2 linked regions of the Haloferula helveola genome follow. The protein of the gene in region 2 interacts with the protein of the main gene of each other region in a pairwise test. Links are inferred from orthologs where the notes say so. Each region holds a gene or a part of one and is shown on either strand. Other genes may lie near its edges.

What was found. The genes of interacting proteins can lie anywhere in the genome.
Region 1: the proteins of dnaE (region 2) and dnaX interact in binary tests that used the Escherichia coli proteins (3 or more experiments, as listed by UniProt). The link is inferred for Haloferula helveola from one-to-one orthologs.

What each region holds. Positions count from the first base shown.
Region 1 is NZ_AP024702.1:5,522,768-5,528,196, reverse strand. Bases 49-2,977 are described here. They hold dnaX (DNA polymerase III subunit gamma/tau), read right to left. Parts: upstream 2,281-2,977; coding sequence 817-2,280; downstream 49-816. Other genes in these bases: HAHE_RS21135 (glycoside hydrolase family 75 protein), read left to right, coding at 2,884-2,977; HAHE_RS21140 (GAF domain-containing protein), read left to right, coding at 2,337-2,831; HAHE_RS21150 (YbaB/EbfC family nucleoid-associated protein), read right to left, coding at 490-804; HAHE_RS21155 (endonuclease/exonuclease/phosphatase family protein), read right to left, coding at 49-461. In the rest of the region: more of HAHE_RS21155, read right to left, coding at 1-48; more of HAHE_RS21135, read left to right, coding at 2,978-4,338; HAHE_RS21130 (transglycosylase domain-containing protein), read right to left, coding at 4,378-5,429. UniProt on the Escherichia coli protein: Part of the beta sliding clamp loading complex, which hydrolyzes ATP to load the beta clamp onto primed DNA to form the DNA replication pre-initiation complex.
Region 2 is NZ_AP024702.1:2,964,606-2,973,577, forward strand. What follows is about bases 1,905-5,955. They hold dnaE (DNA polymerase III subunit alpha), read left to right. Parts: upstream 1,905-2,290; coding sequence 2,291-5,755; downstream 5,756-5,955. Other genes in these bases: HAHE_RS10930 (TAXI family TRAP transporter solute-binding subunit), read right to left, coding at 1,905-2,145; HAHE_RS10940 (hypothetical protein), read left to right, coding at 5,876-5,955. In the rest of the region: HAHE_RS10920 (DUF2288 family protein), read left to right, coding at 1-243; HAHE_RS10925 (hypothetical protein), read right to left, coding at 240-689; more of HAHE_RS10930, read right to left, coding at 829-1,904; more of HAHE_RS10940, read left to right, coding at 5,956-7,777; HAHE_RS10945 (GbsR/MarR family transcriptional regulator), read left to right, coding at 7,847-8,359; transcription termination/antitermination protein NusG, read left to right, coding at 8,356-8,913. UniProt on the Escherichia coli protein: DNA polymerase III is a complex, multichain enzyme responsible for most of the replicative synthesis in bacteria. This DNA polymerase also exhibits 3' to 5' exonuclease activity. The alpha chain is the DNA polymerase catalytic subunit.

The DNA.
Region 1 (5,429 bases), 2.6 Mb from region 2 along the record:
CGGTCGGCGATCGCTTTCACCCGATAGCCGGAGGCCTCCTGGAGCACGACGATGTCGGGATCCCACGCGGCGATGTCGTCGGCCGGGTCACCGAACCGGTAGGTCGCGACGTTGAGCGTCACCACCCGGATCGGTTTCACTCCGGCGACCGGAGCCGCCTCTCCGGGCTGCGGTGCGGGCGTCCCGATATTCGCGATGACCCGTGCCTCGTCGGCACCGAGAAGAATCGTCAGCGTCCACACCGCCGTCACGACCAGCGACAGCGGGGCGCGGAGGAAGTAGAAGGCGGTGGCCGAAAGGAAGATGCCCAGGCCGCCCCACACCCAGATGGGCATGACCGTGTAGGCCGCCAGCAGGTCCGGCTGGCGGGCGTAGGCGAGGACCGAGAAGAAGTGGAGTGCCAGCGAGGCGCCCACCAGCAACCAGCCGGTGCGCCGGATCAGCGGAGTGGTCGTTCGCATGAAATGAAGGCCCGGCCCGGCCGCTGGGTCACATGCCGGGCATACCCGGAAGACCGAGGCCTCCGGTCAGTTTCTTCATTTCGGCGGCGGTGGCTTCCTTGCCCTTGGCAACAGCTTCCTGCACGCCCTTCAGGACGAGTTCCTCGAGAAACTCGACGTCCTCCGGGTCAACCACGGCGGGATCGATCTTCACCGATTTCACGTCGCCGCTTCCGTTGGCCACCACGGTGACCTTGCCTCCGCCGACCGAGGCTTCGAAGTCCATGGCGGCGAGTTCTTCCTGTTTTGCGAGCATGCCGGCCTGCATCTGCTGGGCCTGCTTCATCATCTTTGCGATGTTCATGGGATCAAGGGGTTAGCGGATTTGGGCCTCGAACATTTCGAGAGCCTTCTGAATGAGGGGGTCTTGGTAGAAGTCGTCTTCTTCCGGTTTCTGTTCCTTGGCCGGCTCCGGCTCGGGTGCCGGAGCGGCGGCTTTCGGTTGCGGGGCAGCGATGGGTTCGACCGGGACGTCCGGCGCCGATTCGATCAGCGCGTCGAGGCCGTCGATCCCGTTGACGTCCGGCTTGGACGGCTTGGCGGCGGGTTTCGGGGTCGCGGCCGGTTCGGGCTGCGCCGCAGGGGCGGGTGCAGGCGCCGCCGGCTCGGGAGCCGGAGTCGATACCGCCGCGCTTTCGGGCAAATGGTCGGCCGCACCGGCGAGCACCTTGATCACGTCGCTGATGCGGACTTCGCCAAGGCTCTGGATCGCCTTGATCATGCCGAGTTCGAGGTGGAGGCGCTTGTTGGTCGACCAGCGCATCCGGCCTTCGGTCTCGGCGAAGACATCGATCACGGCAAGCAATCGGTCGGCGTGGTAGCTGCCGGCCGCTTCCACGAGTCCTGCCCACGTTTCGGCGGGGATTCCCTCGGGATTGGCGCCCGCATCGAGTCCGGCGATCAGCAAGGCCCGAAGGCCGCCGATCAGCTCACCGAGGAGTTGCGACAACTCGCGGCCGGCGTCTGCCTCGCGCTGGACGATGGCCAGCGCCTCGGCGGTGTTGCGACCGAGAAGCGCGTGAGCGAGGGCGGCGACCGTTTCACGGGAGGTGAAGCCGAAGACATCGAGCACGTTGGCCTCACTGATCGACTCACCGCAGAAGGCCACGAGCTGGTCGAGCATCGACTGGGCGTCGCGCATGCCGCCATCGGCGCCTTTGGCGATCGCCCAGGCCGCGGACTCGTCGAGCGCGATGCCTTCCTCGGTCGCGATGTGCTGGAGATGGCTGGCGATGATGTCGGCCGGAATCGGCCGCAGGTCGAAGCGCTGGCAACGGGAAAGGATGGTGGCGAGGATCTTGTGCGGCTCGGTGGTCGCGAAGATGAACTTCACGTGCTCCGGCGGCTCCTCGAGGGTCTTCAGCAGCGCGTTGAAGGCCGCGTTCGAGAGCATGTGCACCTCGTCGATGTAGTAGATCTTGAATTGTCCGCTGGCGGGGGCGAAGCGGACGGTTTCGCGAAGCGCCCGGACTTCCTCGACTCCGTTGTTCGAGGCACCGTCGATCTCGAGCACGTCGAGCGAGCGCCCTTCCGCGATCTCGACGCACATCGGTTCGTCCGGATCGAAGTCGGCCTTCGGGCCGCCCGAGCAGTTCAGAGCCTTGGCGAGGATCCGCGCTGTGGTCGTTTTGCCGGTGCCGCGCGGGCCGACGAAGAGATAGGCGTGGGCAAGGCGGTTCTGGTCGATCGCGTTCCTCAGCGTGCGGACGACATGGTCCTGACCGAGGATGTCGTTGAAGGTTCGGGGTCGGTATTTCCGGGCGAAGACCTGATAGCTCACGGGCGCGACTGTATTGGAGTTTGCAGCTTTGTCAGGTTTCGGTTTTCACAAGTGCCGTGAGTGGCGAAACACCAACGATTTTGAGCCAGGCGGAGAAGCGCGAGCGCTATGCCGAGGCGGGGCTGCGGATTGCGGGACTGGTTGAAAATGAACCGGATCGGATCGCGCGGATGGCGGGGCTGGTGGCCGTATTGCATGGCGCCATGCCTCACTATTTCTGGACCGGATTCTATCGGGTCGTGGGTGACTCGCTGGTAATCGGCCCGTATCAGGGGACACCGGGATGCAACCGGATCGGCTGGGGCAGGGGCGTCTGCGGAACCGCTTGGAGAACGGGCGAGACGCAGGTGGTCGCCGACGTCCACGCGTTTCCCGGGCACATCGCCTGCGATGCCCGCTCGGCGAGCGAGATCGTGGTACCGGTGAAGGACCGCAACGGGCGGGTGATCGCGGTGCTTGATGTCGATTCGACCGAGGCGGGCGCCTTCGATGAAGTCGATGCCGAAGCGCTCGAACGCCTTGTGAACCAATGTGTCGCGGGCGCCGTGTGATCGGCGTTTTACCGATCCGAGGGATGTGCTAGGGAACTCGGGTATGGATCGCATGGACCCCCACGAGATCGAAGGCTTGGAACGGCGCGAGCGGCGGCGGCGCGGCTTCCCGTTTTTCCGCCTGGCGTTTCTGATTCTTGTGCTGGCCGGGATCGCGATTCCTTTCACTCCCCAAGGCAGGGATTTGCTGCGCGGAGTGAAGCGCTATCTCGATGCCAGGAACACGCCGGTTGTTCAGGAGCCGGACATTGGTGACATCGAGCGTCAGGTCGAGGCACGGCTGATGGAGCAGTATGAGCAGGATCTGGCGAAGCTCCGCGAAGACTTGGCGGCGGCCCGCAAGCAGGCGGCCGACGACAGGAAGAAGCCCGATGACGAGATCCTGCCCCCGATCAACGAACACACCGCTGCGACTGGAGGTGACGTCCGGAAGCTGAGGTCGGAGATCACCCTGAAAACCGAGGTCAAGGTCACCGAGGGAGGGCTGGCGTCCGACGAGCGGGTCGACGCCGATGCGTATGCCGCCAGCTACACGCTCAACGTGCGGGTGCCGAAGGCATCCAAGAGCCTCGCCGAACTCCAGAAGGTGAATCCCGATTTGGGCACACTGCTGCCGGGGCTCGGGACCATGCTTGAGAAGGCGCAGGTTTCGAGGTGGTTCTACCAGCTCTACGAGAACAAGACGGACCGGTTGAAGCGCAATGCGACACAGCTCAGCGAGCTGCTGACCCGCCACAATTTCTACGACTGCGAGACCATCCTGAACCTGACCCATCCGCAGTCGAAGCGGAAGGTGTTCCTGATGCAGGCCGAGATGGACGTGGTTTCCGACGGTTCCGACGGCGACCGGCTGCCGACGATGCCCGACGAGATCGTCAACTCGACCTACTACCAACCCTTCACCAGCTACGGGTGGCCGAAGAAAACCAAGACGCCGAATCCGATGGTGGCCGGTTGGGAGAAGCGGATCGGCAATGCCAAGCGCGAGCTTGCGGATCCGAATACGACCGCCGCCCGCAAGGCATGGCTGAAGGACCGGATGGAGTATCTGAAGCGGGGCATCCAGGACATGAAGTACCGCAGCTTCCTCGTCGCGGAGTACGATCCCTTCATCGTGATTCCGGTGAACCTGCTCACCGCATCGGGCGATCCATTTGCGCCGCGTGTCGGTGACTACGCGGTCGTGGTTCACGGCAAGACGGTTTATCCGGCGATTGTCGGTGACGGCGGACCGACCTTCAAAGTCGGTGAGGCGTCGTTGCGGATGGCGAAGCAGCTCAACAAGAACGCATCGCCTTACAGTCGTCCGGTGTCCGACCTCAAGGTGACCTACGTGGTGTTCCCGAACAGCCGCGAGAAGAAGAAGGACGCTCCGGACTACGGCAAGTGGCGTAGCAAATGCGCCGAACTGGTGAAGGAAATCGGCGGGCTGGGCGAGGGCGTGGAATTGTTCGAGTGGCCGAACCTCCTGCCCGACCCGCCGAAGACGGAGGAAGGGGAAGAGTAGCCCATTGCCAGTCTCGCCGTTGGCGTATGGCGGACTTGGTTACTTCCCGAGCCGGTTCTCCAGGTCGACCAGGACGCTCTCGAGTTTGGCGTCGCTGGTGATCGGGGCCGGGTTGTCGAAGCCGATCCAGACGACGGTCGAGCCGCTGGGGCCGATTCGGAGCATCCATGCGTCGCGGTCCGAACCGGTGGAGCCGTTGTAGCATCGGCTGCCGCCGATGGTGCGGAACAGCGCCTTCGCCTGATCGGCTGCGTGCTTGGTGATCGCCTGCGAGACTTCCGGCTTGCGCGTGAAGAGGGTTTCGCCGGCGGCGTCGGTGATCCGGGTTACGAAGTGCGGGTTCGGTCGCTTGCCGCCGTTCGCAAGGGTGGCGAGCCCGACCGCGGTTTCCATCGGCGTGGACGCCGCGCTGCCGCGGAACAGATCCTCGGTATCGAGAAACGGGCCGCCCAGCCCGCAACGCTTCGCGATTCTGGCGGTCTCGGTCGGTCCGATCTGGCGCCCGGTCATCAACGGGTTGCCGGGAATCACCCGCTTGCCGCGCTCCGCGGCGGCGGCGGCGATCCACGGTTCGAAGAGAGTCCCGAGATCCCGGCGGGCTCCGGTGCTGCGGTCGAAGCGCGAATCGAGGAAATCCCGTCCGCCGATCATCGCGAGCACTTCACCGGTATCGGAGTCGAGGGTCACGGCCGAGCATTGGACATACGCCGGTGTCGTGCCCGGATCGTGCCGGGCGTGGGTCGGATGTTCCCAGCCGCGGCCTTTTTCCAGTCCGAGTAGAACCTTCGAGAGCTCGGTCTCAAGCCGCAGCTGCCACCCGCTATCGAGGGTGGTGTGGACAATCAACCCGTCGGCCCGGATGTCGGCGGCTTCCAGAATCTTCGAAAGCTCGTCCCGCACCGCGCGGATGGCATATGAGCGCTCGTTCGTCCGTTGCTCTTCGGGTACCAGCTTGATCGGCAACGCCTGGATGCGTTCCTTTTCCGCTTGGTCGATTCGTTCCATTGCGATGAGCCGGTCGAGGACCTCGCTCTGTTGGTCACGTGCACCATCGATGTTGCGAATCGGCGAGAAGATATGGGGGCCGCGGA
Region 2 (8,972 bases):
TGGTCTTACCTGAAACCCCACTGCGAGCGGGGCGTGTTGATCTGGGTCGATCCCGAGCTCGACCTCAAGACGGTTGCGAAGGCCTTCATCGACGACCAGAGCGAGCAGGTCGCCAACTGGCTGGGGAATGGCGACCTGGTCAAGACCGGCGAGTTGCACGCCGCCCAGTGGGAGGGGGGCGACGAGCTCTTCACCGCGGTGGTGGTGACGCCCTTCGTGCTGATGCAGCAGCTCGGTGGCTAGCCTCCGAAACGTCGTTCGATGGCCTCGAGCTCGTCCCGGTAGTGACTGTGAACCAGTAGCTTCGCTTTCTTTTGCGGAGCACGGATGACGAGGACGAGATCCGCTCCGGCGCAGCTCCGGACTTCGACCGCGCCCCGTTCGGTCAACGGAACGGTGAAGCTGTGTTTGCGCGCGACCAGTTCGGCGAGGGGGAGGTATTCGATCTCACGCTCGGCTTCGGCGAGGCTCTCCTCGAGTTTGCGCTCCATCTTCGAGATCATCACGCCCGCCAGCTTGTCGGCGATCGGGTCACGGCTCTTCACTTTGGGCCCCATCGCCCGTCCGAGGTGGATCACATGGAGACCTTGGTCATCGCAGACGAGCCGGAAAGTCTTGGCGCTGGCGATCAGCCCCGGCCGGGTTTTGGTCCGGGGAACGACAATGGTGCTGGTGGAAGTCGCGTTCATCGGAAGGGGATAAACCGGAGCGGTCCGATGGATTCGCGAAAAGGTAGGGACGAGCGCCCACGCTCGTCCGTGGCCCGAAGCGGGCTGCGGGCCGTCCCGTTCCTTCGCGGTCGACCGAGGGCGGTCGACCCGACCTCTCTCAAGACCCCTGCAGGATCTGCAGCTTGTGGCGGACCTGGGCGCCCGCTTCGGCAAGTACGGTCTGGAAGATCCGGAACGACTCGTCGGGCTGCAGGCGCTCCTTCGCGAGTTGGTGCAAGGCGGTCGAGCGGATCATCTGCAACCGCTTCTGGATGTCGACCAGTTCGTCCTTGCTCTGCGGTTTCAGCATCCCGTCGAGGATGCGGTTGAGCTCGAGATAGTACTCGTCGATCCGGTCCTTGCGCTGCTGCAGCAGCCATTTCCCACCGGCCCGGAACAGGCCGTAGCCGGCGACCCCCAGGGAGAAGAGCAGTCCGATGACCTCGGCGTAGCGGACGAGGAAGCCGGGTTCGTTGCGGGCGAAATACTGCGCCGCCCCGTCGTGGAGCGGGAACTGGAGATTCGCGGTGTCGTCCATCGTTCCCATCATGGAGACTTCGCGGTCTCCGACCGTCAGCCGGCTGCGGTTCTCCGCCAGCATGCGGGTGATCCGTCGGGCGGCGGTGTCCGGCAGGTCGGCGCGGGCCGCCAGTACCGTCCGGATCGCCAGCGTGGGTATCGGAGCACTCGGAACACCGGGCTTTCCGTCATGGGGCATCGAGTAGGCGTGGACGGGGATCAGGTAGGGCTCGACGTAAGGGTAGTTGAGTCGAAATCCCTCGATTTCGCTGCCGGGACCGATGTCGCCGCCGATGCCAAGCAGTCTCACTCCACCACCGGCGACCAGCTGCTCGACGGCATCCGACTTCAGGCTCAGCACCATGAGGAGGCCGTCGATCTTTCCTTCGGCAAGGAGGTCGCGGGCTTCGGCAATCCGCATCGGCAGAATCTCGGTCCTGGACACATCCACCTCGAAGTGCCGGATCAGCTCCTCGACCACGCGGTGGCTGCCGCTGTCCGGCAGTCCCACCGCGATCTTTTTCTCCTCGATGTCTCCGGGACCGAGGATTCCCGAATCGTCCCGAACGAGAAAGTGGAGCACGTCCTTGTGGAGCGGGACGAGGGTCCGGATCCCATCGACGGCCACGGTGTCGTTCTGGATCAGGGCCAGATCGGCCTCGCCGGACTGCAGGCGCCGCGCGTTCTCGCCGCTGCCCGCGCTTTCGATCACCTCGATACCCTGCTCGCCATCGCCCACCGCCGTGCGGATGGCTTCAGCCAACGGCAGATACACGCCGCCGGGTTGGCCGGACGACAGCTGGAGGTTCCGGCCCGACTTCGAGGAAAAGGCGAGAAACACGACCAGGCAGACGACTGCCGCGGCAAAGCTGATCGTAAGGATGGCGTAGGGCCGGCGCAGGTCTTTGGAGTTCATGAATCTGGGGTTCTCCGGTCTGCGGAATTCTCACCAGACCGCGGAAACTGGCCAGTCGATTTCGACCTCCGGCCGATGAAGTCCGCTCTTCCGCCACCCCCTTCTTGCCCTACCGCACCGGTCTCGCCAAAGTGGGCCGCGCCCGATGTCCGATTCCTTCGTTCACCTCCACGTTCACACCGAATATTCGCTGCTCGACGGGATGAACCGGTGCAAGCAGCTCGCCAAGCGGGCCAAGGAGCTGGGGATGCCGGCGGTGGCGATGACCGACCACGGAAACCTGTTCGGGGCGGTCGAATTCTTCCAGGCCTGCGAGGCCGAGGGCGTGAAGCCGATCTTCGGCTGCGAGATCTACCTCGCGCCCGGAAAAATGGAGGACAAGAAGGACGTTCCGGGTCGCAAACGGGCGACCCACATGACGCTGCTCGCCGAGACCGACGAGGGCTGGACGAACCTCCAGAAGCTGGTGTCGAAGGGTCACCTCGAAGGACTTTACTACGGCAAGCCGCGGGTCGATCGCGACACCCTGCGCGAGTTCCACGAGGGCATCATCTGCCTGACCGGCTGCATCTCCGGGCCGGTCAACGAATGGCTGCTGGCAGGCGACGAGGCGAAGGCCCGCGAGACGCTCGAGGAACTCGTCGACATCTTCGGCAAGGACAATGTCTACGTCGAGATTCACGACCACGGCTTGGAGAAGCAGCGTGAGGTGATGCCGAAGCTGATCGCGCTGGCGAAAGAGTTCGGGCTCAAGCCGGTCGCGGCCAACGACGCCCACTTCCTGACCCGCGCCGACCACGAGGCGCACGATGTGATGATCTGCATCGGCACCGGACGCCTGCTGATCGATGAGAACCGCATGCGCTACCCGGAGGAGGTCTACTTCAAGACCGCCGAGGAGATGCGCGAGCTTTTCGCCGAGGTCCCGGGTGCCTGCGACGCCACGCTTGAGATCGCCGAGCGGTGCCGGGTCGAGATGAAACTCGATGCGACCAGCTCGGAGAAGTACCCGCAGTTCGAGTCGCCCGACGGCTCGCCGCGCGACGAGTACTTCCGGAAAGTCTGCTTCGACGGCCTCGTCGAGCGCTATGGCGAGGAGAAAGCGGCGGACCCGGAGCTGTGCAAGCGGCTGGATTACGAGATCGACACGATCAACCAGCTCGGATTCGCGTCGTACTTCCTGATCACCGCCGATTTCATCAACTGGGCCAAGGATCACGGCATCCCGGTCGGCCCCGGCCGTGGCTCGGCAGCGGGGTCATTGGTTGCCTACACGATGGGGATCACGGACATCTGCCCGATGCGCTTCGGGCTCCTGTTCGAACGATTCCTGAATCCCGAACGGGTGAGTCCTCCGGACGTCGACATCGACTTCTGCCAAACCAGGCGACCGGAGGTCATCGACTACGTCCGCCACAAGTACGGCGAGCGTAGTGTTTCCCACATCATCACTTACGGCACCCTCGGCGCGAAAAGCGTGATCCGCGACGTCGCGCGGGTAATGGGCATTTCCTACGGCGAGGCCGACCAGATCGCCAAGATGATCGAGGCCAAGCCCGGGGTGAAGCTGAAGGGCGAGTGGGACTCGAAGGCCGAGCTGCGGGAGCTGATCGAGAGTTCGTCGACCTACCAGGAGCTCTGGGATGCCGCTCTGAAGCTGGAGGGGCTGACCCGGAATGTCGGCGTCCACGCTGCCGGCGTGGTGATCGGCGACCGTCCGCTCGATGACCACGTGCCGCTCACGCGGGCGAGTGAAGGTGAGGTCGTGACCCAGTACGACATGGGCGCGATCACCGAGGTCGGGCTGCTGAAGATGGACTTCCTCGGGTTGAAGAACCTGACAGTGATCAAGGATGCGATCGCCCACATCCACGTCCACACCCCGGACTTCGACATCTACGAGATCCCGCTCGATGATTCCAAGACCTTCGAGATCCTCAACCGTGGGGAAACGATGGGCGTGTTCCAGCTGGAGTCCGGCGGCATGGTCGAGACCTGTCGGAAGTACGGCATCACGAAGATCGAGGACATCATCGACCTTCTCGCGCTCTACCGGCCGGGCGCGATGCAGTTCATCGACCAGATGATCGAGGTGAAGCGCGGCAAGCAGCCGTTCTACGAGCACCCGCTGCTCGAGGAGGTCTGCGGCGAGACCTACGGCGTCATGATCTACCAGGAGCAGGTGCAGAACGCCGCGAAGAAGCTGGCGGGCTACACGCTCGGCGGCGCCGACCTGCTGCGCCGCGCGATGGGCAAGAAGGACCCGGCGAAGATGGCGAAGGAGCGCGACAAGTTCGTCGCCGGCTGCCGCGAAACCAACGGCATCGACGAGAAACTCGCCAACGCGATCTTCGACAAGATCGCGATGTTCGCCGGCTACGGCTTCAACAAGTCGCACTCCGCCTGCTACGGCCACATTTCCTACTGGACCGCCTACCTGAAGGCGAACTTCCCGGTCGAGTTCATGGCCGGCCTGTTGTCGAACGAGATCAACAACACCGACAAGATCGGCGTCTTCGTGGCCGAGTGCCACCGGATGAAGATCGAGATCCTGCCGCCGGACCTCAACGAGTCGAAGCTGCGCTTCGCTCCGGAAGAGACTCCGAACGGTGCGATGGCGATCCGCTACGGGCTCGCCGCGATCAAGAATGTCGGCGAGGGCGCCATGGCGCAGGCGATCGCCGAGCGGGAAGCGAAAGGCAGGTTCGAGTCGCTCGAGGACTTCGCCAACCGGCTCGACTCGAAGGTGGTGAACAAGCGCATCCTTGAGAACCTGATCAAGGCCGGCGCCTTCGATTGGACCGGTGAGGGCAGGGCGCAGATGGTGTCGCGGCTCGAGCAGGTGTGCGCCAGCGCCTCGTCGCTCCAGCGCGACCGCGCGGCCGGTCAGGTTTCGATGTTCGACGCGATGGATTTCGGCGCGCCGCCCCCGTCCGCCGCGACCGCGGTCGAAGAGGTCGAGGAGTGGACCAAGGACGAGCGGCTCGTGATGGAGAAGGAACTCCTCGGCTTCTACGTCACCGGTCACCCGCTGGACAAATTCAGGGCGGTGCTCGATTCCGACCGCTACCAGAAGCTCGGACTCGTCGACGAGATCGAGGTCCGCAATCCGCGCGACCGTTTCCCCTTTGCAGGAATGGTGCGCAGTGTTGACGCCCGCCTGACCAAGACCGGAAAGCCGTTCGGCATCCTCGTCGTCGAGGACTTCACCGGCTCGCGGGAGATCATGGTCTGGGGCGAGAGTTACGTGCCGGCGCGCGACGCAGGGATCCTCGTGCCGGGCAAGGTGATCCGCTTCAAGGCCCAGATCCAGATCGACGACCGGACCGACTCCCGCCGTCTCACCGGCTCCGAGATCAACGAACTCAAGACACGCGGCAAGGGCAGCAACGGCAAATCGGTCGAACTCGCCCTGTGGACCGCCAGGCATTCCGAACAGGATCTGAAGGAGATCCGTGCTGTTCTGACCGAACACCCGGGCAAAACGCCGGTTTTGATCCACTTCCAGAATTCCGCGGGGAAACGGGCCACGGTCGAGCTCGGCGAGTCCTTCAAGGTCCGGCGCGGCGCGAAACTCGAGGCCGCGCTAGGACGCTGGCTCAATGAGTGACGGCGGAGTTGCCGTTTTCGTCTTGAGAGAGCCGGCAGGTTTTTTGCAGCGTGTCCGGTCGTAATTCGTCCGGCCGGAGTGGCGTTGGCACGGACTCCGCTCGCCGTTTCCTCCCCCGTCATGACCTCCCGTTTGCTCTTCCTGACTGTCGTATCCGCCGGACCCCTCGCTGGCGAGGTGATCGTGAATTCGGTCGACCTCCCGGATATTGTGGACGAGGTGCTGCTTCCCGACGAATACGAGGAGATGGGCTTTTACGAGCCCCACGCTCCGCCCGGGAAATACACGCCGGCGCAGATTTCCGCCGCGCTCGCGGCCGCCGGCCCTGATGGCAAAGGCTATCTCGAAAGCCGTACGGGACGGCGATTCGTGGGCGATGAACCGACGTCTTTCAGGACCGTGATCGATCCCGCGGGCGCGCTGGTTGGGGTCGACTACTCCGGTAACCCGCTGGATCTGCAGACCTGGACCTCGATTGGTCCCGACGTCACGGTGGACGTCAGTTCCCAAACCCGCCGCGAGCGTACGAGTCGGGACTTCGTGTTCCGTGAGTATGTGAAGGCCGACCCGCCGGGTCCCGGGAATGTCGATGTTTCGGTTTGGTCGACGCGGCTTCCGACGGACGTCGTCGATACCAATCCACAGACGCTTCGTTACAGTCCTGCGGCGGTTCCGGCTTTCATCCCGTCGTCAGTGGTTGCCGACGCGCTGAGCGGTGCGTCACCGGGTGACGTGGTTCCCCTCGTATCCGGCTACGAAGTCATTCCACTCGCCACCGATATCGGATCGGTGGAACGGGTGGTCGAGGCGTTCAACGCGCAATTTGGCGTCGACTTCATTGGAGATCCAAACAACTACCAGACTTGGATTGCGATCACGTCGAACACCATCCAGGTCAACGTTTTGCTGCGTCAGGAGGAGGGCCGGGCCTTTGTGGATCAGGCCCTCGACTACGAACTGGTGGTGCCGGATGCGACGGGTGAGGTGATCTTGAATCCGTTGACTCACCGTGTGGTGGAAGTCACCGACACCACGCGGAACTGGAGCAAAACGTATTCCCCGGCGGGGGTCGTGCCTCCCGAGGTCACTCCGGGCAATGCAGCGGTGCTCGCGGGGAAGCTTGGAACTGGCGAGGCGGGCATGGCTTTGCATGTGATCGAGGATGCGGTTGGTGACACCGAAGACGTCGAACAGGAGGACTTTGACGACCACGGTGCCCAGCAAGGCATCGATTACTCGGGAGACCCGCTGGATCCTGGCACGTGGACCGCGCTCACTTCGGATGACGTGGTTGTCGATTCCTTCGTCGAGCACACGGTCACCACCGAAAGGACGGCGAACCATGAGGTGCGAATGATCTACCGGGAGGCCTCCGATGATCCGGGGACCACGGGCCAGGTGTTCCTGATCGAGAACGACGTGGTCGGGCGTGATATCCTCCAGACGACCAGGAGCCACCTCAACGCCCCCCTTGACCCCGGGAATCTGCCGGAAGGAGTGACGGCGGAGGACGTGCGACGCGTGCTGATGTGGGGTGACCCCGGCGAATCGGTGGTGGTGGCGCGGCTGCGGGAGACACTGCCGGTCTCGGACTACACGACACCGCTTGCCGACATCGTCGATTCCAACGAGTGGGAATTCGGTGTCGACTTCACCGGAGACCCCGGAGATCCGCAAACGTGGGTGGCGACCGGCCCGGCGGACGTCTACATCGACATCTACCATCCGGTGACGCGGGTGAGGACCTTTGAGGAAAAGGTGACCAACTTGGTGGCCATCGTGCCGGCCGGTCTGCCCGCGCCCCTTTTGTCCGAGTTCTCGGTGATGCCCTCATCATTCGGGCGGGTCATGCGAGTCAGTTGGGATCCGCCGTATGGGATGGAGTTCGGGGTTGATGCCGGATCTTTGGAGAGTCTCGTTCCCGGCAACCATCTGTTCAAATCCTTGGGAGAACGCCTTCGGTTCGACCACCACGTCCCCGCAGGTCTCGACCGTTCGTTTCTCCGAGTCGTCCGTCGCTGACCTCGGGGGAATCCCCGATGTTGTTCATTTTGAATTGAACAATCGGCATCAAGGCTCTATTCGCGCTCTATGCCCGAAGTTCAGGAAGATGGCGCCACCCCGGTGGCGGGGCTGAGTTCCCTGGAGCGCCAGGTGGTCGACGTGTTCGTCGATGGCGTGCGCGTGCTCGGGCTTCCTGGTTCGGTGGGAGAAATTTACGGCCTGCTTTACGTCAGCAGGGCGCCGCTTTCGCTCGATGACCTGGTCCTGCGCTTGGGCATCAGCAAAGGTTCCGCGAGCCAAGGGTTGCGAACCCTCAAGGGGCTTGGTGCGGTGAAGGAGGCGGAAGTGGCAGGAGCCCGTCGGACGCATTACGAGGCGGCGGTCGATCTGAAGCGCCTCGTTGGCGGTTTCATCCGCGAGCAGGTGCGCCCGCACCTTGAAAGCGGCCAGCTGAAGGTGGGTCGGCTTCAGGAGGCGGTGGCGGCGGAGGATGACCGCGAGACCCGTGAATTCTACGATGAACGCGTCGCCAAGCTCGAAGGTTGGATGCGTCGCGGGAGGATGCTTCTTCCGCTGATGCAAAAGGTTTTGGGTCAATGAGTTCGGACGCCGACGAGGCGGGCTGGTACTGCGTCAAGACCCAGCCGAAGAGAGAACACGTCGCGGCGGGACATCTGCGCGAGCTGGAGGGCGTCGAGGTGTTCTGCCCCCGTCTCCGCTACCGCAAGGCGACCCGGCGGGGCAAAGTCTGGTGGGTCGAGGCCCTTTTTCCCGGCTACATCCTCGCCCGCTTCGTGCTGAGCGAGATGGAGCGGATGGTCATCTACTCCCAAGGAGTGCGCGGACTGGTGCGCTTCGGCAGCGAGGTGCCGCCGGTGGCGGAGTCTTTCGTCGAGTTGCTCCGGACGGAAATGGCGCGCAATTTCGCCGAAACCGAAGGTCTCGACGCTGAAATCCTGACGGTCGCGCCGCGCATCGAGAAAGGCGAGGAGATCGAGATCGCCAGCGGACCGCTCGGAGGATTCCGGGGCGAGGTTGTGGCGGTTTTACCGGGCCGGGAGCGGGTCAAGGTGCTGCTCGATTTCCTCGGACAGCCTCAAGTCGTGGAAGTGGACCTTTTCAGCCTGCTTCTTCCACGAAAGCCATTGCCCTGAAGGGAGTTCCATCAGTCGGGCCAGATTTGTTCATTTTGGATTGAACAATTTCCTGATTC